Luteolibacter yonseiensis: one gene and its partners. The main gene of each other region encodes a partner of the protein of the gene in region 2 in a complex. Links are inferred from orthologs where the notes say so. Each region holds a gene or a part of one and is shown on either strand. Other genes may lie near its edges.

Evidence for each region.
Region 1: the proteins of dnaN (region 2) and dinB are in contact, whole or in part, in a solved structure (PDB 1OK7), measured with the Escherichia coli proteins. The link is inferred for Luteolibacter yonseiensis from one-to-one orthologs.
Region 3: the proteins of dnaN (region 2) and dnaX are in contact, whole or in part, in a cryo-EM structure (PDB 8GIZ), measured with the Escherichia coli proteins. The link is inferred for Luteolibacter yonseiensis from one-to-one orthologs.

Annotation. Positions count from the first base shown.
Region 1 is NZ_JAENIK010000012.1:629,665-637,273, reverse strand. Bases 2,391-5,383 are described here. They hold dinB (DNA polymerase IV), read left to right. Parts: upstream 2,391-3,363; coding sequence 3,364-4,404; downstream 4,405-5,383. Other genes in these bases: JIN84_RS18370 (SGNH/GDSL hydrolase family protein), read left to right, coding at 4,485-5,383; JIN84_RS18380 (GFA family protein), read right to left, coding at 2,758-3,195; JIN84_RS18385 (GNAT family N-acetyltransferase), read right to left, coding at 2,391-2,693. In the rest of the region: JIN84_RS18395 (glucose-6-phosphate isomerase), read left to right, coding at 1-1,519; JIN84_RS18390 (NUDIX hydrolase), read right to left, coding at 1,643-2,143; more of JIN84_RS18385, read right to left, coding at 2,136-2,390; more of JIN84_RS18370, read left to right, coding at 5,384-5,780; JIN84_RS18365 (hypothetical protein), read left to right, coding at 5,814-7,079; JIN84_RS18360 (carboxypeptidase M32), read left to right, coding at 7,189-7,609. UniProt on the Escherichia coli protein: Poorly processive, error-prone DNA polymerase involved in translesion repair and untargeted mutagenesis. Copies undamaged DNA at stalled replication forks, which arise in vivo from mismatched or misaligned primer ends.
Region 2 is NZ_JAENIK010000011.1:461,313-468,889, forward strand. The notes cover bases 3,034-5,994. They hold dnaN (DNA polymerase III subunit beta), read right to left. Parts: upstream 5,083-5,994; coding sequence 3,985-5,082; downstream 3,034-3,984. Other genes in these bases: JIN84_RS23405 (HupE/UreJ family protein), read right to left, coding at 3,034-3,404; JIN84_RS11660 (hypothetical protein), read right to left, coding at 3,417-3,848; dnaA (chromosomal replication initiator protein DnaA), read right to left, coding at 5,175-5,994. In the rest of the region: JIN84_RS11645 (GspE/PulE family protein), read right to left, coding at 1-176; JIN84_RS11650 (GspE/PulE family protein), read right to left, coding at 225-1,895; more of JIN84_RS23405, read right to left, coding at 2,172-3,033; more of dnaA, read right to left, coding at 5,995-6,608; JIN84_RS11675 (sodium:solute symporter), read right to left, coding at 6,983-7,577. UniProt on the Escherichia coli protein: Confers DNA tethering and processivity to DNA polymerases and other proteins. Acts as a clamp, forming a ring around DNA (a reaction catalyzed by the clamp-loading complex) which diffuses in an ATP-independent manner freely and bidirectionally along dsDNA.
Region 3 is NZ_JAENIK010000013.1:381,727-389,306, reverse strand. The notes cover bases 2,227-5,190. They hold dnaX (DNA polymerase III subunit gamma/tau), read right to left. Parts: upstream 4,603-5,190; coding sequence 2,851-4,602; downstream 2,227-2,850. Other genes in these bases: JIN84_RS22010 (PQQ-dependent sugar dehydrogenase), read right to left, coding at 4,701-5,190; JIN84_RS22020 (DUF2238 domain-containing protein), read right to left, coding at 2,299-2,712. Outside these bases: JIN84_RS22035 (efflux RND transporter permease subunit), read right to left, coding at 1-517; JIN84_RS22030 (endonuclease/exonuclease/phosphatase family protein), read right to left, coding at 661-1,677; JIN84_RS22025 (YbaB/EbfC family nucleoid-associated protein), read right to left, coding at 1,814-2,119; more of JIN84_RS22010, read right to left, coding at 5,191-7,580. UniProt on the Escherichia coli protein: Part of the beta sliding clamp loading complex, which hydrolyzes ATP to load the beta clamp onto primed DNA to form the DNA replication pre-initiation complex.

The sequences.
Region 1 (7,609 bases), on a different replicon or contig from region 2:
ATACCCGCAACACGGCTTCTCCCTCGACCTCTCGCTCATGGACATCGCGCCCGGGCTGGTCGCCTCGCTCCAGCCGAAGATCGACAAGGCGTTCACCGACATGGCCGCGCTTGAGGCCGGACAAATTGTCAACCCGGACGAAGGTCGCATGGTCGGTCACTACTGGCTCCGGAACGCCGCCCTGGCCCCAAATGAAGAAGTGCGCCGTTCCATCACCGAGCCGTTGGAAAACCTCAAGCGCTTCGCGGAAAAGGTCCACACCGGCGCGGTCTCCTCTCCGACGGGCGGAAATTTCCAACAGGTCCTGCTCATCGGCATCGGCGGTTCGGCCCTCGGTCCCCAGCTCGTCACCGAAGCCATCGGCCAGAACGCCCGGCTCGCGCTGCATTTCTTCGACAACACGGACCCCGCCGGCATGGACACGGTGATCGCCCGGCTCTCCCACACGGGACTCGACAAAACCCTCGTCCTGGTCATTTCCAAATCCGGCGGCACCGCCGAAACGCGGAATGGCATGCTGGAGGCAAAGGCCGCGTATGAAGCGGCGGGCCTCGACTTCGGCCGCCACGCCGTGGCCGTCACCGGGACCGGCTCCAAACTCGACCAATACGCCGCGCAACAGAATTTCATCGCCCGCTTCCCGATGGAAGACTGGGTCGGCGGGCGCACCTCCGTGCTCTCCACCGTGGGCCTCGTGCCTGCCGCCTTGCAAGGCCTCGACATCGATGCGCTGCTCGCAGGCGCCGCCGCGATGGACGTGGAGACCCGCAAGACAGAGGCCGCGAAGAACGCCTCCATGCAGCTCGCGATCGCCTGGTACAGCGCCACCAACGGCAAGGGTGAAAAGGATATGGTCGTCCTGCCCTACAAGGACTCGCTCGTCCTCTTTTCAAAATACCTGCAGCAGCTCGTCATGGAGTCGCTCGGCAAGGAACTGGACCTCGACGGCAACCCGGTGAACCAGGGCATCGCCGTTTATGGAAACAAGGGTTCCACCGACCAGCACGCCTACGTCCAACAGCTCCGCGACGGGGTGAACAACTTCTTCGCCACCTTCATCGAAGTCCGCAAGGGCCGCTCCGGAAACAGCATCGAGGTCGATCCCGGCACCACCACCGCCGACTACCTCCAGGGTTTCCTCCGCGGCACCCGCAAGGCTCTCCACGAGTCCGGCCGCAAGTCCCTCACCATTTCCATTCCGGAGGTCACTCCGTTCCAGCTCGGCCTGCTCATCGCCCTCTTCGAGCGCACCGTATCGTTCTATGCCTCGCTGGTGAACATCAACGCCTACCACCAGCCCGGTGTGGAAGCGGGTAAAAAAGCCGCCGGAGCCTTCATCGACACACTCAACAAGGTGCGCGGCCACATCACCTCATGGGCCAAGACCGCCGGGGAAATCGCCACCGAGATCGATGCGGATCCCGAGGATGTCTACCACTGCCTCACCCACCTCTCCGCGAACGGCGAGGTCCAGATCTCCATCGGCGCGACCCCTGCGGACGACAGCTTCCAGATCTGATCCACAAGGATTGGCTTCATCCTGAAACCAAAATGCGCCGGACACGACGTCCGGCGCATTTCTATTATAAAGCTCGGTGGCAGAACACAGCCCCCGCACCGGTCTGGCTGAAATACCATCTGGTCAAACCCCGCAATCCACGATCTCAAGGTTTGATCCTCCTGTCAGAACTCCCGGCAGCAGTTCCATGGCCCTGCGCGGCACGAAATCCTGTCCGGATTCCATCATCTCCTCCACACCCCACCAGCGGTATTCCTTCACATATCCATCCGGTTTATCCCCGCGGATCTCCTTGTATCCCACCCGCACCACAAAAAATTTCTCAAACTGGTCGATCTCCTTCCCATCCCACACATGCCGGTGACGCCGGTGCCATACGCAAGACCCGGGCGACACCACCAGACCGGTCTCCTCACGGACCTCCCGACGGGCCGCGTCTTCAAACGTCTCCCCCGCTTCCAGACCACCACCGGGCATCACCCAGAAAACCGCTCCTGTGACGGGTTCGACTCCCCGGCAGAAAAGCACGCGGCTTCGCTCGTCGATAAGAATGACCCTTGATGCCAGACGGGGAGTTCCCGATCGACCATCAATGCCCGAAGTGGGATTTTTGTCATCAAACATTCGAAGGTATCCTGGAATAGACCCGTGTGTTCCGCAGCGCACCCGCGAGGTTCCTGCGTTCGTTTCTCATGGTGCCCTCCAGTTCGAATCCCACCCTTTCCGCCAGTTTCCAGCTCGCCACGTTCCTGTCATCGGTGGTGAGGAAAACCCGTGAGGCACCCAAGGATCCCAGCGCGTGGCCAGCCAGTGCCGAAACCCCTTCCGTCATCAGTCCAAGTCCCGCGTATTTCGAATTCCCCCAGTATCCCATTTCGAAATGCCTGAGATCCCAGTCCGCATCGTGCAGACCGCTGCCTCCGACAAGGGAACCGTCCACCTTGAGGAAAAAGAATGCCATCAGATCCTCGTTCAGCAGAAATCTCGCATGAGCCTGGCGACAGGAATTTTCCGACTGTTCGAGGGTGGGCGGTGGAGTGACCCAGGCCAGCCACGGCGCGAGACTTTCAAGCGATCCGAGAATGGCGGCGTTGAAGACCGCCCCATCTCCCGGTCGTGCCACCCGGATGACGAGACGTTCGGATTCGATCTGTTCGGGAAGGGATGACTGCATTTTTTCGCGGATTCTCCAAAATCCTCACCAAGACTGCTGAAGATTTCGGGATAGGTCAACAAGCTCATGGAGTGTCGGCCTCCGGCTTTTTCGAAAAATGTCCGGAAAATTTGCGCGTCGAGGAGTCCATGAAATCCCACGGCTGGGCATCTTCCACGTATATCTCGAACTTCGGCTGGAAAATGGCCGGATCGTCGAGACTCGACGCCACCACGCCGATGATGCCCCGTTCCGCATTTTCCGCGCCCGTCAGCCGGGAACCGCACTCCGGACAAAACCCGCGCACATTATGTCCTCCACCCTCGGTCGCGGTGGAATGCCGCCGGACCTCTCCCTGTGTCAGCCGGAACGCCGGATAGGGGAAAACAACCACAGGCACATAAGGTCCGCCCGTGATCCGCTGGCAGTCGCGACAGTGGCATTTCAACATCAGCACCGGTTCCGCCGTGCTCTCGTATCGCACCGCCCCGCAAATGCATCCTCCAGTGATCGGCAAGTTCATCGTGCCTCAAACATGACCGCACCCGCCGTTTTCTCCACTCCGAAATGACAGTCCCCGCATGCGTCCCCCCGGCGTATCGCGACACCGCCGCAGCCGCGTTGAAAATCCCGGGGTTCCCGGATTTGCTGTGGCGCATCCCGCCTCCGCAGCCGACACTGTGCCCGCCGCTTGAGAAAAATCATCCACATCGACATGGACTGCTTCTACGCCGCCATCGAGGAACGGGAGAACCCCGCCTTGCGCGGCAAGCCCGTGGGCGTGGGCGGTGGCGAGCGGCGCGGCGTGCTGACCACGGCGAACTACGAGGCCCGCAAATACGGCTGCCGCTCCGCGATGCCTGTCTTCAAGGCGCTCGAACTTTGTCCGCAGCTCATCCTCGTGCCGGTGAGGTTCGATCTTTACCGCTCGGTCAGCTCCCGGATCCGTGCCATTTTCGGACGGTTCACCGACCTCATCGAGCCGCTCTCGCTGGACGAGGCCTACCTCGATGTCTCGCACCTGGAGTCCAACGGTGCCGCGGTGGCCCGTGAGATCCGCGCTCAGATTTTTGAAGAAACCGGACTCACCGCCTCCGCCGGGATCGCTCCCAACAAACTCATCGCCAAGATCGCCTCCGACTGGCACAAGCCGAACGGTCAGAAACAGGTGACCGAGGAGGAGATCCCGGCGTTTCTCGAAAAGCTGCCCGTCGGACGTATCTGGGGCGTGGGGAAAAAGATGCGTGAGAAACTCACCGTGCTCGGCATCGAAACATGCGGGGACCTGCAGAAGCTCGACCAGATCGAGCTTTCCCAGCGTTTCGGGAAATGGGGCATCGAGCTGTGGCACCTGTGCCGGGGGATGGACGACCGCGCCGTCACGCCCGACCGCACCCGGAAATCGGTGAGCAGCGAGACGACCTTTTCCGAAAACATCACCACGCTGCCAGCCCTCATCCCGCCGATGCGTGGCATGATCGAGGGACTGCTGGAAGATCTCGCGAAGTCCCACTCGGACCGCACCATCCGTTCGTTGGTGGTGAAAATGAAATTCGCGGACTTCGACCGCACCACCGCCGAACGCGCCGGGCACGTGGTGGACATTTCGGTTTTCGAAGACCTCCTCGCTGAAGCCTGGAAACGCGGAAACGCCCGGGCGGTGAGACTCCTCGGGGTCGGCGTGCGCTTCACTGACCCGCAGGAGGTCGAGCAACTCGAGTTCTTCGATTGAATATCGAAATGACGGAGGAATAAAACGCCTTCCGCACGATTCACTTGTAAAATGAGCGGGGCCGGGATCGTTTACGCCACATGATCCGCGCCGCCTGGTTACTGCCGTTTGTTTCCGTCCTGCCCCTCACCGCCCGGGAACTGCCTCCGCTGCCTGCGGAGCTTTCCGCCTACGTGCTGGAACCGGCTCCGGATACCGCTTCCCCTTTCCTGAAAAAAGGCGATCGCATCGCCATCTGCGGCGACTCCATCACCGAGCAGAAACTCTACTCGGTCCTGCTCGAATCCTACCTGACCGCCAGCTACCCGGAGTTGGAAATCACCTGCCGCCAGTATGGCTGGAGCGGCGAGCAGGCGGGTGGCTTCCTCGGGCGCATGAAAAACGACGTGCTGCGCTTCAAGCCCACCGTGGCCACGACCTGCTATGGGATGAACGACTTCCGCTACGTCCCCTACGAGGACGGGATTGCCGCGGAATACCGGAAGAACCAGACGGCCATCGTCACCGTCTTCCAGGAATCCGGCTGCCGCGTGGTGATCGGCTCGCCCGGAATCATCGACTCCGTGCCACACTGGGTGAAATCCGCCGCCGGCACCCAGCAGGACCTGAACCTGAGCCTTTCCCGCTTCCGGAACATCAACGTGGAAATCGCCAAGGCGAAGAACGCCGCTTTCGCGGATCTCTACCGTCCCATGCTGCTCGCTGATTTCAACGCGGAAAAACAGTTCGGCCCGGACTTCAAGGTCGCAGGAAAAGACGGCGTCCACCCGGCGTGGGCCGGACAGGTCATCATGGCCTACGGATTTCTCAAGGGACTGGGCGTCGATGGAAACCTCGGCGCCGTGAGCTACGACGAAACCAGCGGCAAAGCCACCGCCGCGAACGGTCACGAGGTCCTCACCTCCATCGGGGGGAAGATCACCCTCCGCAGCACCCGCCTGCCCTTCTGCCCCGGGCCGGGAGCGACGGATAAAGACGATTCCATCCGCGCGGGCATGGCGCTGGTGCCCTTCGATGACGAGCTGAACCGTTTTCTCTTCCGTGTCACCTCCCCCAAAGCCGAGTCATACACCGTGACCTGGGGAGACCAGAGCCGCACTTACACCGCCAAGGACCTCGCCGCCGGGGTGAACCTCGCCAAGGACTTCGACAACAATCCGCTGGTTCCGGTGTTTAAAAAAATCTGGGACGCCGTTTCCAAAAAGCAGGAATATGAGACACGCCAGATCAAGAGCATCATCCATGGTCCGGAAGGTGCTGCGGATGCCGAGGCTGCCTTCGCGCTCACGGAGAAAGCCCGGACACCGTTGGAAAAAGCGATTTCCGAAGCAAAACAACCCGCCGAACACGCTATCATGGTGACCGCCGTGAAGTGAAACATCCGCATCCCCTACTCCGTAACTCCTGTCATGAACCGCTCTAACCTCATCTTCACCCACGGAGCCGTGTTTTCCGTAGGCATCGCGGCAGCCATGATCGCGAACAGTTTTCGCGAGACCGGCGCTGACGGAACAGGTGGTGGGACAGCCGCTCTTTCCACCCGTTCCTCATCCCGCGGTGCTGATGGATCATCCGGGAGTGCCGAAACCGACCGCGAGGGAAAAACTCGCGATTCCGACCGCGGTCCCTCGGGCAGGCCCAGAATCGACCCCGTCGAGCAGCTCGGCGGGATTGTGAAGATGACGGATGCCTTTTCCCGCCAGCGCGCGTTGATGGATATGATCGAAAAGCTCGGCCCTGACCAGTTCGCCGCCGTCGCGGAACAATTCCGCAATCTCGACCATCTCGGCAATTCGCGTGGCGAATTCGGCCTCATCCTGCAGGGATGGGCCAAGCTCGACCCGCTTGCCGCGCTCGAATACGTCGGTAAGAACGGCGAAGGCCGCGGCCGCGGAACCATTCTCGAAACCTGGGCGGGCAACGACCCGGCCGCCGCCGAGGCATGGGCCAAGGCGAACTTCACCGGCGAGGGGCCGAATCCCTACATGGCCTCCATCATCCGGGGTATCGCAGGCAACGACCTGACCTCCGCCACCCGCCTCGCGGAGGAAATGCCACGCAGCGACGAGCGCGGATATGCCGCGGGTGCGATCACGGACGCGTTGTTCCTCCAAGGCATCGATGCGGCGAAAAACTACCCCGCCACCATCAAGGACGATGCGTTGCGGGGCGGATTCGTCGCCATGATCGCCGAGCGGCTCGCCCAGAAAAATCCCGAGGACGCCGCGAAATGGCTCGCTTCCATGAACGCGGGCGAGGACCAGATCCGCGCCGCCCGCGGCGTCGCCCAGGCCCTCGCTTCGAAAGATCCTGACGAGGCCGCCCTCTGGCTGAAATCCCTCCAACCGGAAGCCCGGGGCGAGGCCGCCCGGGGCATCATCCCCGCCATGTCCTCAGGCGACATGAACAAGATCACCCAGACCGCGAAATGGGTCGCCACGCTCGCAGGCACACCGGGCTACGACAACGTCGTCGAGGAGTTCGTCTGGAGCTGCAACACCCGCGCTCCCGAGCAGTCCGCCGCATGGATCCAAGGCGTCGCGAATCCCGACCAACAACGCCGTCTCTATTACCGCATGCTCGGTGAATGGTCGCAGCGGGACGCTGCCGCAGTGAAACAATGGGTCGCCGCGAACAACGTCCCTGAAGACGTCCGCCGCCGGTTCCTGCGGTAACGCCGTGCGGAGGCAACCGGGTCGAATGACCTGTGGCTCCTCGTAAGTCTTCCCACAAATCCCCATTTTCCGGCTTTGCCTCGCGGCGGGATTCATTCAGAAACCCCGCATGCCGATTTTTGAAAAAGCCCGCGAGCTTGCGGTCATCAACTCGTCCGCCGCCGTCATCGGCTGGGACCAGGAAACCTACCTGCCGGAAGCCGCCGCGAAGCACCGTGCGGATCAGCTCGCATGGCTCTCCTCACGCGCCCACGAACTCTCCACGTCCGATGCATGGAGGAGGGATCTCGAAGAGGCCGAGGCGGCTGATGATGGCTCCGATTTCAAAAAAACCGCCAATCTCCGGGAGATGCGCCGCGAGTTCGACCGCGCGACGAAGCTGACGGTGGAACTCGTCGCCCGTGACTCGGTGGCCAGTTCGCTCGCGAAGCACGCGTGGGCGGACGCCCGCGAGCGGTCGGATTTCTCCACCTTCGCCCCGCATTTGGAAACCTTGCTCGGCATCGCCCGCGAAAAAGCGGATCTGTGGG
Region 2 (7,577 bases):
AACTCGGAGGCAACGACAGGCCAGATGTCGTCACGGCTTTGGATGACTTGGTAATCGGAGAGGATTTCGGCGATTTCCTTACCGCTGTGATCGACTTCCGCGAGGATGTCTTGAGCAAGTGATGCGTCGATGAGACCGCGTGATTGGAAAAGTTCGATGATCTGTTGATGGTCCATGGGACGTAAGGCGAAAGGTTTTTCGAAAAAAGGTCGGGGTGGCGGCGATCAATCCAGATCTGACATGGTGGCGTGGACAACCTCGCTGCCGGAAGTGAGGCCGGAGAGCACCTTGCGGATGCCGTCCTCACGAAGCGTGCGCATGCCCAGTTCGCGGGCGCGGCGGCGGAGCTGGGTGGTGGTGAGTCCACCGTTGATCATGCTGCGGACCTCGTCGTCGATGACGAAGATTTCGAAAATCCCCATCCGTCCTTTGTAACCATTTCCACGGCATTTTTCGCAGCCGACGGGGCCGAAAATGGTCGCTTCCGTCATCCGGGAAGGATCGAGGGAGAGGGCGCGCATTTCCTTGTCCGTAAGTTCGGCCGGGCCTTTGCAAATCGGGCAGAGCTTCCGAACCAGTCGCTGGGCGAGCACCGCGCGGACAGCGGAGGCGATGAGGAACGGTTTCACACCGATGTCCGCGAGACGGGCGACCGCGGAAGGCGCGTCGTTCGTGTGCAGGGTGGAGAAAACCAAGTGGCCGGTGAGTGAGGCGTTGATGGCGATGTTCGCCGTCTCCGCGTCCCGGATTTCCCCGATCATGATGATGTTCGGCGCCTGGCGCAGCATGGCGCGCAACGCCGCCGCGAAGGTCATTCCGATGTCGGTCTTCACCATGACCTGGTTGATGCCGGGGAGTTCATACTCGACCGGGTCTTCCACGGTGATGATCTTTTTGTCCGGCTTGTTGATGACGTTGAGACAGGCGTAGAGCGTGGTCGTTTTTCCGGAACCCGTGGGGCCGGTGACGAGGAGAATGCCGTCTGGCAGGCCAAGCATCTGGTTGAAGAGCTCTTGGTCGTCGGAGAAGAATCCGAGTTCCGGAAGACCGAGCATCAGCGCGGTCTTGTCCAGAATACGCATGACGATGGATTCGCCATGGTTCGACGGGACGGAGGAAACCCGGAGATCGACTTCCTTTTCGCCCATTTTCAGCTGGATCCGACCGTCCTGAGGGAGGCGTTTTTCCGCGATGGACATCGTACCGCTCATGACCTTGAGACGGGCGATGATGGCCGGCAGGAGTTTTTTCGGGTGGGTGTCCACGTGGACCAATTTTCCGTCCAGGCGATAGCGTACGCGGACGGAGGTCTCGAGCGGCTCGATGTGGATGTCCGACGCACGCAGGCGGAATGCCTCGGTGAGGAGTTGCATCACCAGCTTGATGATCGGCGCGTCCGCGCTGGATGGGCCGGCTTCGTCGTCACCACCTGTGACGGAGTATCCTTCCGCGGCGGTGGCTTCGTTCGAGTGGTAGAACTGGCGGAGATGTTCCTTGATCTCCTGTTGGGTGACGCAGACGAGATTCATCTCGCGGCCCAGCGCGTGTGGAAGGCTGTCCAAAGCCTCGAAATCCAGCGGATCCGCGATGGCGAGGGTGAGGGACCAGCCGTCATCCTGCACAGGGATCACGCGGTACCGCTTGGCGAGGTCGTCACCAATCGACGCCGTGATGGCGGGGTCGAATGTGACATCGGCCAGCCGGATGAAGGGGATGCCTGCGTTCGCTGCCAGCGTTTTCGCTACATCCTCTTGACTTAGAGAGGTATGTGCAAGGAGGTGCTCGACAATGGTTTCGCCTCCGGAGAGAGAACTACGGGCTTGATCGAGTTGATCGTGGCTCACCATTCCGGCTTCGGCGAGCAGTTCTGCGAGATAATCTTCGTTGGAAAACACTGGGCTTTGAGTCCTTGGAGGTGGATTTTCGATGGTGCAGTCAGGGTGATCTTCCGTGCTGCGTCTTCCGCAGATTGGTCAACCCACCCCTCGCTTGTCAACCAGCCACATTGCAAGAATCCGCTATTTTAAGCGGTGGCTGGAATTCGGCCCACCAACCGCCTGCATTGTAAGCACCATGACCATTCAATACCCGGGAAACATTGTAAGGAGATCTTAAATGAATCGGGAAATTCCATCCCAGTGGTTCCGAAAACGTGCGCAATGACGACATTTTCACAACCGCTGAATGGCCCAGAACAATCCCAGAGCGGCGATCGAGAGGCAGGCTCCCACACGCAGCCGCGGATAGTAGGGAGTGCGGTAAAGCGGAAGGGTCGCGATCCATGCCAGGACGATGATCACGGCCTGTGCCGCTTCCACTCCCAGATTGGCGCTGAACAAGGCGATGAAAAAACCGTCACCGGGTTTCAGCCAGACGGAGAGGCTGCCTGCGAAGCCGAGGCCATGGATCAGGCCGAAGGAGAATACGATCGCGTGTCTGAGGATGGTGTTCCTGTTTCCAGCGGGTCGCAGGTTTTCGAGCGCGACCGCCACGAGGCTCAGTGCGATCAGCGGCTCCACCCAGCTTGCCGACACCCGCACCCATCCTGCCGCCGCCAGGCCAAGTGTGACGGTGTGGGCCAGGGTGAAAGCCAGCGACTGTGAAATCAGCGGGCGCCACCGCCGCCGGTAGAAGAACAGTCCCAGCACGAAGAGCAGGTGATCCAGTCCCTTGGGCAGGACGTGCGCGAAACCCTGCTGGAAGGCTTCGATCCATGATGCCCTGCCTGTCACGGGCGCGGGGCTCGCCACGGATTCGGGAGGCCGGGGGAATGGCAGGCTCTGGCCGGGAGCCAGCGTGAGGTAGCCTGATTCCTGGCCCGGAAGCTTGAGAACCAGGGACGGCCTGCCGCCTACGCTCCATGACATCTTGTCGGGCATTTCCAAAAAGCTGGAGGTGAGCCTCATCCGGAAATACGCGCCATCGTTCAGCAATTCCGGAAAATCCGGCGGACTCTTTGCGAAGTCGATGAATTCGACGCGCCACGTGACGGGTTTTCCGCCGGAGGTCAGGGTCAGGCACTCCCGCAGATAACGCTCCGACTCCAGCCTCAGCGGTGCCCATCCCGGTTCGCCGAGTTTGAGGAGCCAGTCACGGGTCGGGGCCGCGGTCGCTCCATCCCCCCGCCATTCGGGAACCGCGTAGCCCGCATCGAAAAGGACTTCGATTTCCCATGGATCATCATTTTTCCATTCCCCGAAAATCTGGGTGACCACATGACCGCGCGCGGTGGTGGCGAAGAGCAAGCAGATCAAAAAGTAGCGCCAGATCCAAGTCACGTTCCTGTCTGCCAGATTGGCGGGGGCAGGGAAATGAAAAGTGGCGGGAATCGGACCCTGCCTGGTCGGGCGACAGGACTCCTGCGGAAACAGGGCGGGGTTTGTTCCGCCATGGAGCCCGGACACGATGATGGACGGTTATGGCGGGTCGACCGGTCTGTCCCTCCGCGAATGCGCGTGCCAGTGTGGGAGCCCCCGAAGCGTGGTGATCAACCACGGGCTGAAGGCCAATGTGGCACCAAGCGCGATGGCGATCATGTTGATGAGCGGGGAGCCTTCACCCCTCGGGCCCTCGCCTCCGCCGGTTCGTATGAAATCGATGAACGCCATCGAGATCAGCATACCGAAGGTGATGGTGAGCAGGGCGGCGATGAGGACTGCCAAACGTGGATTTCCGCCGAGGCCGCCTTTCTTCAACAATGGGAAGGCCGCCGCCACCGCGGTTGATAGAAAAAACGTCAGCATCCTGATGTCGAATGCGCCGGAGCCGACGCTGCCGATCAGACCTGAGGTGGAAAGCAGGCACGTCAAAATGGCGGACGATGTGTAGGCGGTTTTGAAAGAGGGCATGATTGCTCCCTACAAACACCCCGGACCGTTGGATTTGTCTGCCCTCCCACCCCTGTGGGAAAATGCGGGAAGGCACAAAAAAGCGCCTGTCAGGAGACAGGCGCTTCTTGAAAAATCAGATTGGTTTTGGCCGACCTCAGTTCGTCACACGCATCGGCATGAGGACGTAGAGGAAGGTGCCTTCGATGCGGAGGACGCCGGGGCTCATCTCGTCGATGAGGTCGAGATAAACGTCGTTGCTGTCCAGCGCGCGGAGCGGGGCCTGAAGGAACTCGGGGTTGAAGGCGATCTGCATCGGCGGACCTTGGTAGATCACATCCATGGATTCCTGCGCCTCACCGACGTCCGGCGAGTTCGCGGTGACCTCGATGTGGTTTTCGCTGAAGACGAGCTTCACGGAGTTCGACTTGTCCGACGAAAGGAGGGACACCCGGCGGACGGTCTCGAGCAGGGCCTCGCGGGAGATGACGACGCGCTCGTTGCTGTCGCCCGGGATCACCTGGCGGTAGTTCGGATAGTTGCCCTCGATGAGCTTGCTGGCGAGCAGGCTGTCGCCCACGGTGAAGGAGATCTGGCTGTCGCTGAGTTTCACGATGACCTCGCCGGCATCGCCCAACAAGCGCTGGAGCTCCTGGACGGCTTTCGTCGGGATGATGACGTCGGTTTCGTGGGAGGCGGGGAATTCGAGATCCGCATCGACCATCGCGAGGCGGCGGCCATCGGTGGCGACGAGCGTCATTTTCCCATCGCGGAAGGAGGTGAAGATGCCGTTGAGCACGTAGCGGGTCTCGTCGGTGGAAATGGCGTAGGAGGTTTTCTTGAGTCCGTCGCGCAGGGTTTGCTGCGGGATCTTGAAAACCTTGGCCCCTTCGAAGTCGGGGAGTGGTGGGAATTCGGCCTCTCCAAGACCGATGATTTTGAAAAACGACGGACCGCTGCGGATGGATGCGTGGTTTTTTCCGTCCACCGAGATCTCCACCTCGCTGGATGGAAGTTCGCGGATGATGCTGACGAGCCGCTTGGCCGGCAGCGTGGTCGCTCCCTCTTTCTCAATCTGGGCCTCGACCGAGCCGGTGATGCCGACGTCCAGGTCCGTGGTGGTGAACTGGATGCGGCCATCCTTGGCCACAAGCAGGACGTTGGATAGGATCGGCAGGGTGGTGCGCGAACTGACGACGTGTTGGACTTTTTGCAAGCCGTCGAGGAATGCTTCCTTGGAGATGCGGAACTTCATAAAATGGGACCAGAGTAATTGCTAAGGCGTAGTGTCCGTTTTCACTGCGCCTTGGCAAGACTTCTGTTGAGATTCCCAAAAGTGATCCGCAATCAGCGCCGGAGCTGTGACTCGATGCGGGCGATGCTCTCTTTCAGCCCGGGCTCGTCGTCGATTTTCTCGCCCACCTTCTTGCAGGCGTGGATGACGGTGCCGTGGTCCCGGCCGCCGAAAGCCTCCCCGATCTCCATGAGTGATCCCTTGGTCAGCGAGCGGCTGAGATACATGGCTACCTGGCGAGGGAAGGCGATGCTCGCGGGACGGCGGCGGCTCGTCATGTCCGCGAGGCGGACGTCGAAATGCTCGGCCACGGCCTTCTGGATCGCGTCGATGCTGACCTGGCGGCTGGCTTCCTCGCGGATGAGGTCCTTGAGGAGGTGCTCGACCTTTTCCACGGTGACGCTTTCCCCGGCGAGCGAGGCGTAGGTGGCCACCCGCATGAGCGCGCCTTCCAGGCGGCGGACGTTGGTGCGGATTTTTTCCGCGAGGAACGTGAGGACGGACTCGTCCACGCGGACCTTCCAGTCGTGGGATTTCTTCTTGAGAATCGCCATCCGTGTTTCCATCTGCGGTGGCTGCATCTCGACCGTGAGACCGCATTCGAAGCGGGAGATGAGACGTGGCTCGAGGCTCTTGATCTCGCAGGCCGGGCGGTCGCAGGTGAGCACGACCTGGTTCCGGCCATCCAGCAGAGTGTTGAAAGTGTGGAAGAACTCCTCCTGCGAGCGCTCCTTGCCGGCGAGGAACTGCACGTCGTCGATGAGCAGGACGTCCGAACTCCGGTAGCGGCGGCGGAATTTCTCGATGTCCCCCCTGCGGACGGCGTCGATGAACTCGTTGGTGAATTTCTCGCAGGTCAGATAAATGACGCGCGAGCCGGGCTGGCGGCGCAGCAGCTCATGGCCGATGGCCTGCATGAGGTGGGTCTTGCCGAGGCCGGGGCCGCCGTAGATGAAGAGCGGATTGTAACCGACGCCGGATTTTTTGGCGACCGCCTCACATGCCGCGTGGGCGAACTGGCTGTTCGCTCCGACGACGAAGCTGGCGAAGGTGTGCGCCGGGTTCAGACCCGCCGCCTTGATGCGGCGGTCGAGCGCCTCGCCTTCGAGCGCCGCGGCTTTCGTCGGGCGGGCTTGGGAAATGTTGGGGGTCGGCGAGCCGTCTTCGGAGTGGTCGGTCACACCGGATTCCTCGCCCACCACCACACGTACTTCTCGGACATCCTCGAACACGCCGGTCACCGCCATGGTGAGTTCCGGCAGGTAGTTCGTCTCGATCCATACCTGATGGATTTCGCCAGGAACCGCGATGGTGCCGATGTCGTCTTCCACGCCGAGCCAGCGCGCGGCGCGGAACCAACGTTGGAATGCATCGTTGCTCACCATCACACGCAGCGATTCACAGACAGATTCCCAACCCCCGCTCGTCGTCAGGATTTCTCCAAACCCACCCTCCATCTCCTGTGTTAGCACGTCCTCCGATTCCATTATTTGATCAATCTTTTTAAAATTTCAAGCAAGCCACATTACGAACACCATCCCCCGGGTGGTGTGTTGCGGCTGGGTGGGGAGAATGGGCGGATTGTTTTACCCGGGGGAGATCTTTTTATCAGCTTCTAACAATTGGTCGCGGAGGTCCGTATTCCACAAGGGTTCCACGGAGAATATTTTTAAAAACTTGACCGTGATTTTATTACGGGTTCTTAAACTATTCCGAAAGCGGGCCAGCTGAATGACGTCTATATTGCTGTAAATAAATAGGTTGGAGTGTGACAAATTTGTCGCAAATCATGATGAGTGGCATGGCACGTCGTCCCGCCGCCCTTAGCCCACGAGTATCAAGGACATGCATCCGCCCGTCCTCAGCGTGCGGTGGCGGAGCGTGTCCGATCACTTTTGAAGCAGAGCGCGACGGCCACCGTGACGAGGGTTCCGGCCAGGATGCGCCAGGTGAATTTCAGCACGGGCATCCACTCGGGATTCTGATAGAGATCGATGTTCGGATCGCCCGTGAACATGCTCCATACGTCGTTGGGCAGGTCGCTGAGGACGGCCACGACCACGATGCCCGCGGTCATCGCGATGAGGTTGCCGATCTCGCTGCCGCGGTTCTTCGTGAAGAGCGCGACGATGAACACGCCGAGCAGCGCGCCGTAAGTGTAACCGAAGCTGCCCAGGATGATCGGGATGATGCTGAGGCTCGGATTGTGAGCCTTGACGAAAGCGGTGGCGAGACCGACCAAGATCAGGATCAGGGCGAATCCCACGGTGCTGAGCTTGATGATCCTGACACGGGCATTGTCATCCTCCGGCGTCTTGAACCAACGGAAGTGGAAGTCCCGCGAGTAGCTGGTGGCCAGCGAATTCATGGCCGTGCCGAGCGAACCCATGGTGGTCGCAAGCACGCCCGCGATCACGAGTCCCCGCAATCCGCCGGGCATCACATCCACGACGAAA
Region 3 (7,580 bases), on a different replicon or contig from region 2:
GCATGCCCGGCACGCTCTGGAGCTGGGCCCGGAGGGCGAGGCGCGAGTAGTCGAAGAGCTGGCCGCTGGTCATGGTGTCCGAGGACATGACGAGCTGGACGATAGGCACGCTGGACGGGCTGGTGCGGATGACAAGCGGCGGCGTGGTGCCGGTGGGCATCCGGCGCAGGATGGTCTGGGAAACGCCGGTGACCTGCGACATCGCGGTGTTGATGTTCACGTAGGGCTGGAAACGCAGTTTCACGAGACCGATGCCGTTCGAGGTCTCCGAGCGGACTTCCTGCAGGTCGTCCACGTTGTTCAGCGTGGCGATCTCGGAGAAGGACGTGATCTTCGACGCCATTTCCGCCGCGTTCAGGCCGTTGTAGTTCCAGACGAGAGTGATTTCCGGGCTATCGACGCGGGGAAGGATGTCGGTGGACATCCGCTTCCCGGACATGATGCCGAAGAGCAGGATCAAAATGGCCAGCACCCCGATGGTGTACTTGTAACGAAGTGCGAAGAGGACGATCCACATGACAAAAAAAGAAGGCGCTGAAGCTGTATCAGGGGAACCATTTCCCGCCGGACCAACCTCTCGAAAGAGAGCGGAGAGCAGGTTTTATTCCCGATGATTTTTCCTGCAAAAAGACCCAGATGGGCAAAAAGTCAAACGCTTGTTTAATGTGAGCGTCTTGTGGGCGCGAGAAAATCGGCGATGACCATGCGATGGTCGCTGTTCCGGGTGGCGACGACACGGCTGCGGACCGGGACGAAATGGCGGGTGGCGTAGATGTGGTCGATGCGGAGGATCGGCAGGCGGCGCTGGAAGGTGTTTCCCCAGCCGGTCCCCGCCGCACCGAAGGCGTCCACCAGATCCGGCGCGAGCGTGCGGTGGACGATGTCCGAAGCGGGGGCGTTGAAATCCCCACCCAGAATGGTCGCCTTGTGGGGGAAATGAGTGGATCCGGCGAGGAACCTGCGGGTGACGGCAAGCTCGGCCAGACGGGTGGCGCGGTTCACCCGGTGCGCGGACCATGCGTATTTCCGCCAAAGTCTCAGGTCCGTGGAGGCGCTGGGGAGGTGGATGTTCACAACCTCCATTTCCTGGCCGCCGGGCGTGCGCACGGTGACCTGCAGGGCGCGGCGGTTCCGGTCGGTATTCGGAAGGTCCCGCGTGATCCTCCAGCGGGTGACGATGGCATTGCCCGCATGGAAGCGGAGATCGCCCCGGCCGCCGTAAAGCGTATCCGCGATCTGGCGGGCCAGGTGAGGTTCCACTTCCTGCAGCAGCACGATGTCGGGCTGCCAGACGGCGAGGTCCGCCGCAGGATTTCCATAGATGAAGGTCGAGCAGTTCAGCGTGACGACCCGCAGGGTGGGGCTCCCCTCATAAGGTGCGGCACGGCCGGGCAGGGGGGGCGGTTTCCCGATGTTCAGCAGCGCGTGCGCCTCATCCGCGCCGACGAGCAGGGTGACGGCCCAGACGCCCGCCATGAGGAGGGAGAAGCGGGCGCGCAGGAAATAAAACGCGCCGAGGCACAACAACATCCCGAAGCCACCCCATAGCCAGATGGGCATCACGGTGAAGGCCGCGAACCGGTCCGGTTGCAGCGCGAAGGTGTAGACCGTGAAAAGGTGGAGCACCAGGGAAAGTCCGACCACCAGCCATCCGAGGAAGCGGCAGAAGGTGGACATGCGGGGAGAGAAAATTTTTAAATCCCAAGGATCAAATTCCAAACGGAAGAGGAGAGATGCGGAGCATTTCTTGAAAATACAGCGGCTTCTTCCTCTCCGTTCGGGATTTATGATTTAAGATTCAGGATCTCAGCTCTCACATGCCCGGGATGTTCAGCCCGCCGGTGAGCTTTTTCATTTCCGCGGCGGCGGTTTCCTTACCCTTGGAGATGGCCTCCTGCACGCCTTTGAGCACGAGTTCCTCCAGGAACTCCGCGTCGCCCGGATCGATCACGGACGGGTCGATCTTGATGGAAAGCACGTCGCCGGAACAGGTGGCGATGACGTTCACCTTGCCGCCGCCGACGGAGGCGGTGACGGTCTGGATGGCGAGTTCTTCTTGTTTCGCCGCGAGCCCCGCCTGCATCTGCTGGGCCTGTTTCATCAGTTTCTGGATGTTCATGGAATGATTTAAAAGGAGTTACACGGCCCTGTGCCAGGTTTCGGTGATGGCCGCGCCGGAATGGTAAACGAAATGCAGCACTCGTCTATGTTTAGGTGCGGAGGCTTGGGAGGATGCGTGGAGGGTGAGGGGGCGCATGAGGAGGAAACCTTGTTGATCGAGACTCATCATGTGGAATTTCACGCAACCTTCCTCTGACTGCGGTATTCCCGAACGCCGAGGATGCCGACGGTGGTGATGGTGCCGAGAACCCCGTTGATTTCATCCACCATGGTTTCATGGATGCTCCGCTGGATTCTGCTGCCGAGGAAAACGTCTGATGAAAATTCGGCGATCTCCCACCAGATCGCGGCGGAACAGCCCGCGAGGAATGTGGCCGCCAGCCTGCCGGGGACGGTGGGCGTGCCCATCCAGCGGACGAGGAACGGGATGTTTTTCCAGGCGAAATAAGAAAACGCCAGGCCGCCGGAGAAGTGGTTGATCCAGTCGATCTGCGTGCGGTAGCCTTTTACGGAGGCGAATTCGTGAAAAACGAGCACCGCGACGGGCGCCCAGACCCCGGTGTCACGGATGAGCTGGAGAAGTTTTTTCATCGGCGATGGGTGGGATCGTCCGCGGTCGAGGGCAGTGCCCGGGGACGGATGCCTGATGAGGGGCGTCAGGTCCGGGATCGGTGAAGATGGATTTCGAAAAATCAGGCACGATGAAAAGAGGAACACCAAGGTCCCTTCTCAGGCCACCACTTTTCCTTCGAACTTCACCAGCGCGGCCTGGATGAGCGGGTCGTTGTAGAAGGCGTCCTCGGTGATGCTCGGTGCGGGTGCCACGGGTTCCGGGGCTTTTTCCACGACGGGTGCGGCGGGCTTCTCGTTCTGCCATGGTGGCGGCTCGGTGGCGGTCGGCATCTCGCTGACTTCCGGTGCCTCGGCGATCATCAGGTCGAAGGCGGAGAGCCCTCCGGTGATGCGCGGTTTGGTGGCGACCGGGGCGGATTCCTCCACGGCTTTCTGCTGCGGAGCGGGATTCCATTCCTTCGCGACGGGAATGGTGGAAAGGTCCGGTTCGGACGCTGTCGCGGGTGTGGGAACAGGCGTAGGTTCCGGAGCAGGTGCTGCAACGGCCGGTGGTTTCGCTGGGGCGGCCGCGACAGGTGTTGGTTCCGGCGCGGGAGTGGAAACCGCAGCGGTTGCGACGGGCTCCGGCGCTGGTTTCTCTTCGGCGGCGACCGGTGCAGGGGTGGCTGGAGGGCTGGCGGCAACAGCGGAAGCGGCTGGACCTGCGGCGCCCCTCGGTGGATCGAGGACGATCGACCCGGCGGCCGGCATGAAATCCGCGCCTTTGGTCAGGACCTTGATCACGTCGGTGATGCGGACTTCCCCCAGCGATTGGATGGCCTTGATGACGCCCAGCTCGAAGTGCAGGCGCTTGTTCGTCGCCCACTTCATGCGGCCTTCCGTTTCGGCGAAGACGTCGATGGCGGAAAGAATGCGGTCCGGCGCGTATTCGTCGGCGGAGGTGAGGAGAGCGGTCCACAGGTGGGCCGGGATGCCTTCGCCGTCGGCGGAGGGATCGAGCTTGGCGACAAGCAGGGCGCGCAGGCAGCCGATGAGTTCTCCGAGGAGTTGGGAAAGCTCGCGGCCGCTCTCGGCTTCCTTCTGGATGAGCGCGAGCGCGGCGGGGTTGTTGCGTGAGAGCAGCGTCTGGGTGAGCGAGGCGACCTTTTCCCGCGAGGTGAAGCCGAAGACGTCGAGCACGTTCGCCTCGTTGATGCTGTCCCCGCAGAAGGAAACGAGCTGGTCGAGCATCGACTGGGCGTCGCGCATGCCGCCGTCCGCGCCTTTCGCGACGGCCCACGCGGCGGTTTCATCGAGGGTGATGCCTTCCTCCCTCGCGATGTGCGACAGGTGCGCGGCAATGGTCTCCGTCGGGATGGGGCGCAGGTCGAAGCGCTGGCAGCGTGAGAGGATGGTGGGCAGGATCTTGTTCGCCTCGGTGGTGGCGAAGATGAATTTCACGTGCGGCGGCGGTTCCTCCAGCGTCTTGAGCAGCGCGTTGAACGCCGCGTTCGAGAGCATGTGGACCTCGTCGATGTAGAAGATCTTGAACTGTCCGCGCGCCGGCGCGAAGCGCACCGACTCACGCAGGTCCCGCACCTGCTCCACGCCGTTGTTCGACGCACCGTCGATTTCCAACACATCCAGCGAGCGTCCTTCCGCGATCTCGACGCAGACGTCCTCGTCCGGGTCGAAGTCCGCGTTCGGCCCGCCGGTGCAGTTCAACGCCTTCGCGAGAATCCGGGCGGTGGAGGTCTTGCCGGTGCCGCGCGGGCCGACGAAAAGATACGCGTGGGCCAGCCGTTTCTGGGCGATGGCGTTGCGTAACGTCCTCACGACATGATCCTGTCCGAGCACGTCGTTGAAGGTTTTTGGGCGGTATTTTCTGGCAAAGACCTGGTAACTCACGGCGCGGAGTGTAGGGATCAAGCCGGGTTTGTCATGACCGACTTTTCACGAATCCGAAAAATCGACGGAAAACCTTGCTGGACAGTCGGTGATGGATTCGGAAAAATGGCCGATGTCTCTCATTGCCTTCCGATTTCCAGCCGCATGAACTGGCTTGGGCCCGCACCCACCGGCAGGGCCGACCGGACCTTCACCGTCTCGGTGCCGTCGCCGTTGTCCTGCGGATACCCCGTCAGCGGCACGGCATCCTGCCAGGCACCGCCCGCCGGTGTGTCCGATGTCCGGGTCAGGTAGGTCAGTCCGGGCATCGCGGGGCGGGGCCTCGTGTAGGAGGAGGTCAGGTAGAGTTGCCCGTCGATGAACTCCACGTTCACATCCGGAAGGATCGAGGAATCAGAAACCAGCGGATCGCCGCCGAGTCCTCCTTCCAGCAGGTTCGCCAGGCCGTCCATGTCCGGGTCCGCGTTGTCACCCGCAGCGGGGCCGTTCGCTGCCGCGAGTCCTCCGAATGCAGAGATTTTCCACTGATGGTAAGGGGTGTCCAGCACCCGCACGCGGGCGATTGTGGTGGGACCGGTCGAGTAGCCGGTCCCTTGGGCCAGCAGGACGGTGGCATCCAGCGGTCCGGTCACGACGGAACGGTTGATCGGATTCACCACCACGGTGGCAACGCTCCGGCCTGCGGGGATTTCGAATCCGGCCAGTGCCGGACTCAGGTTGAAATCGGTGTCCAGCACCGCCTGGCCCGAGCCTTGGATCAGCGAAAGAGTCACCGGCAGGTCCGCAGCGGTATCGCCTGTCCGCGTGATCGAGATCGCTCCCGCGTCACCCGTGCCTTTCTGTGCGGTTCCATCGCTCGTCGCGATCTCGACCACACCGGAGTTCCTTCCCATCATGGCGATGTCGCTCGCTGAGACGGCGGAGGAATAGACGCGGAGATCGTCCAGGTAGCCATTGAAGTGATCACCCGCGGTGGATCCCGGTGTCTTGGTGCCGATGTAGAGCGGGTTGGTGGTGGTCGGCATCGCCACGGTGCTGTTCAGCACGCCGACCTGCACACCGTTGACGTAGAGACGCATGGCCGTCCGGTTGTAGGTGGCGGCGAGGTGGGCCCAGTTTTCGGTCGCTGGCAGGTCCGCTTCGATCCGGCCGACATTCTCGATGTCCCAGACCAGCTTGCCGTTTTCCGCCAGCAGGCGGTATTGGTTGTCGGTGTTGCCCTTCTGGAGGATGCGGCGGTTGCCGCTCCAGTCTTCCGCCCATACCCATGCGGTGATCGTGATCGCCGAGGTGGGGTTCAGGCTGGAATGGTTCGCCACGGTCACACTCTGGTTGACTTCGCCGGTGAAACGGATCGCTCCGCCAAGCCTGCCTGCCGCCGACCAGGCCGGAAGCGGGTCCGTCAGGGTTCCCGTCAGACTGTTTCCGGCGCTTTCGAAGGCTGTCGTCCCGGAGGCTTCATTGAATTTCCACCAGGCGGCGAGATCGCTGGAGACACCTTCTCCCGTGATCGCGAAGGTGGTCACCGGTTCGTCCGGATCATCCGAGAGAATGGAAACCAGCGCGGTCTTGATTCCCGTTCCCTGCGGTGAGAAGCGGATGCCGAACGCCGTGGAGGCCCCACCGGCAATGGTGCCGGTCCCGGGCTGGAGGGAAACCGGGAAGGAGGCCGCGTCGGGTCCGAGGACGACCACCCGTGGTGTTCCTGTCAGGGTGAGCGGTGCGTTGCCGATGTTCGCGATGGAGAAGGTGTGCGTCACGCTGGCGTTGGTTCTCACGCCGCCGAAATCCGTCACCCCCGGCAGATCGCCCGGGGTGAAATCATTGTTCGGGATCATCATGGTTCCCGAGCGGACCACCACTTCAGGTGCCGGCGGGCCGATGTCCGGAGTGACCGACCGGACATCGGAGTAGGCGGACGTGACATACACCGCGTACGCCGCCACCCGGTAGTATTGGGTGGTGAAGGGTTCCGCGTTCAGGTCGCTGTAGGCGCGCACGCCGGAACCCACCGTACCGATGCGGGTGAAGTTCACGTTGTCGGTCGAGCGTTCGATGGAGAAACCGCTCTCGTTGTCCGAGTTGTCCTGCCAGGAAAGGTCCACCCTCGTATGGGAACGGGCGACCGCGGCCAGCAGGGAAGGCGCTTCCACGTTCTCCGTCGGCAGGGATTGGATCCATGCGGCGAGCATCGCGACGCCCTGCTCGTCGACCTGGTTTTTTGCCAGCGGCGGCATCTGGTTTTCTCCCACGCGGTTGACCCGATAGTGGAGGATGGAGTCGGGCAGGTTCTGCGGCACCACGACCCTTGCGTCGGGATTGCCGAGATTGTTCACGACGGTGCCGTAGTTGATGCCCTGAAGGCTGAAGGGCGTCTGGAAGCGGGCGTCCCAAAGGGCGTGCACACCACCCGGGCGGTGGCAGTTCGAGCAGTTCGCGTCCAGGTAGGAGCGGGCCCGTGTCTCAAGGGAGGCGGTGGTGTCGCCTGCGGGAACCAGCTTCGGGAGTGCCGGGATTTCCGAATCATCCGGACCGTTGTGGAAAAGCCCGGCGTGGCTCCAGGCTCTCAGCTGGTTTTCCAAATCGCCGCCATGATAGCGGGTGTCGAGATTCAACTGCCGGCTGCTCAGTCCCAGCACACCGCCGGCCTGGGAGTTATGACAGGTGACGCAGTCCTGTCTGCTCGGGTAATACCAATTCTGGCGGCGCGTCTCGATTTCAAACTTCGCGGTGGTGGTAGGGCTACCGGTATGGGCTGTCACGGCGAGGCCGAAATGGAGCTGTGCGGGCAGCGCCAGCACCGTGCGGGAGTATTCCCTCCAGTCGGAACCGTTGGCACTGGAATAGGCGATGAAGGTGTCGCCCTCTCGCTTCATGCGCAGCCAGGTGTTCGGATAGCTCACCAACGGCTGCGGAGCCGGCGGGTAGAGCGCGGTGGCGTTGCCACCGGTCGTCGCCCGGTATTGGAATTCGTAGCCGCCGTTGTTATTGTTGCGCGC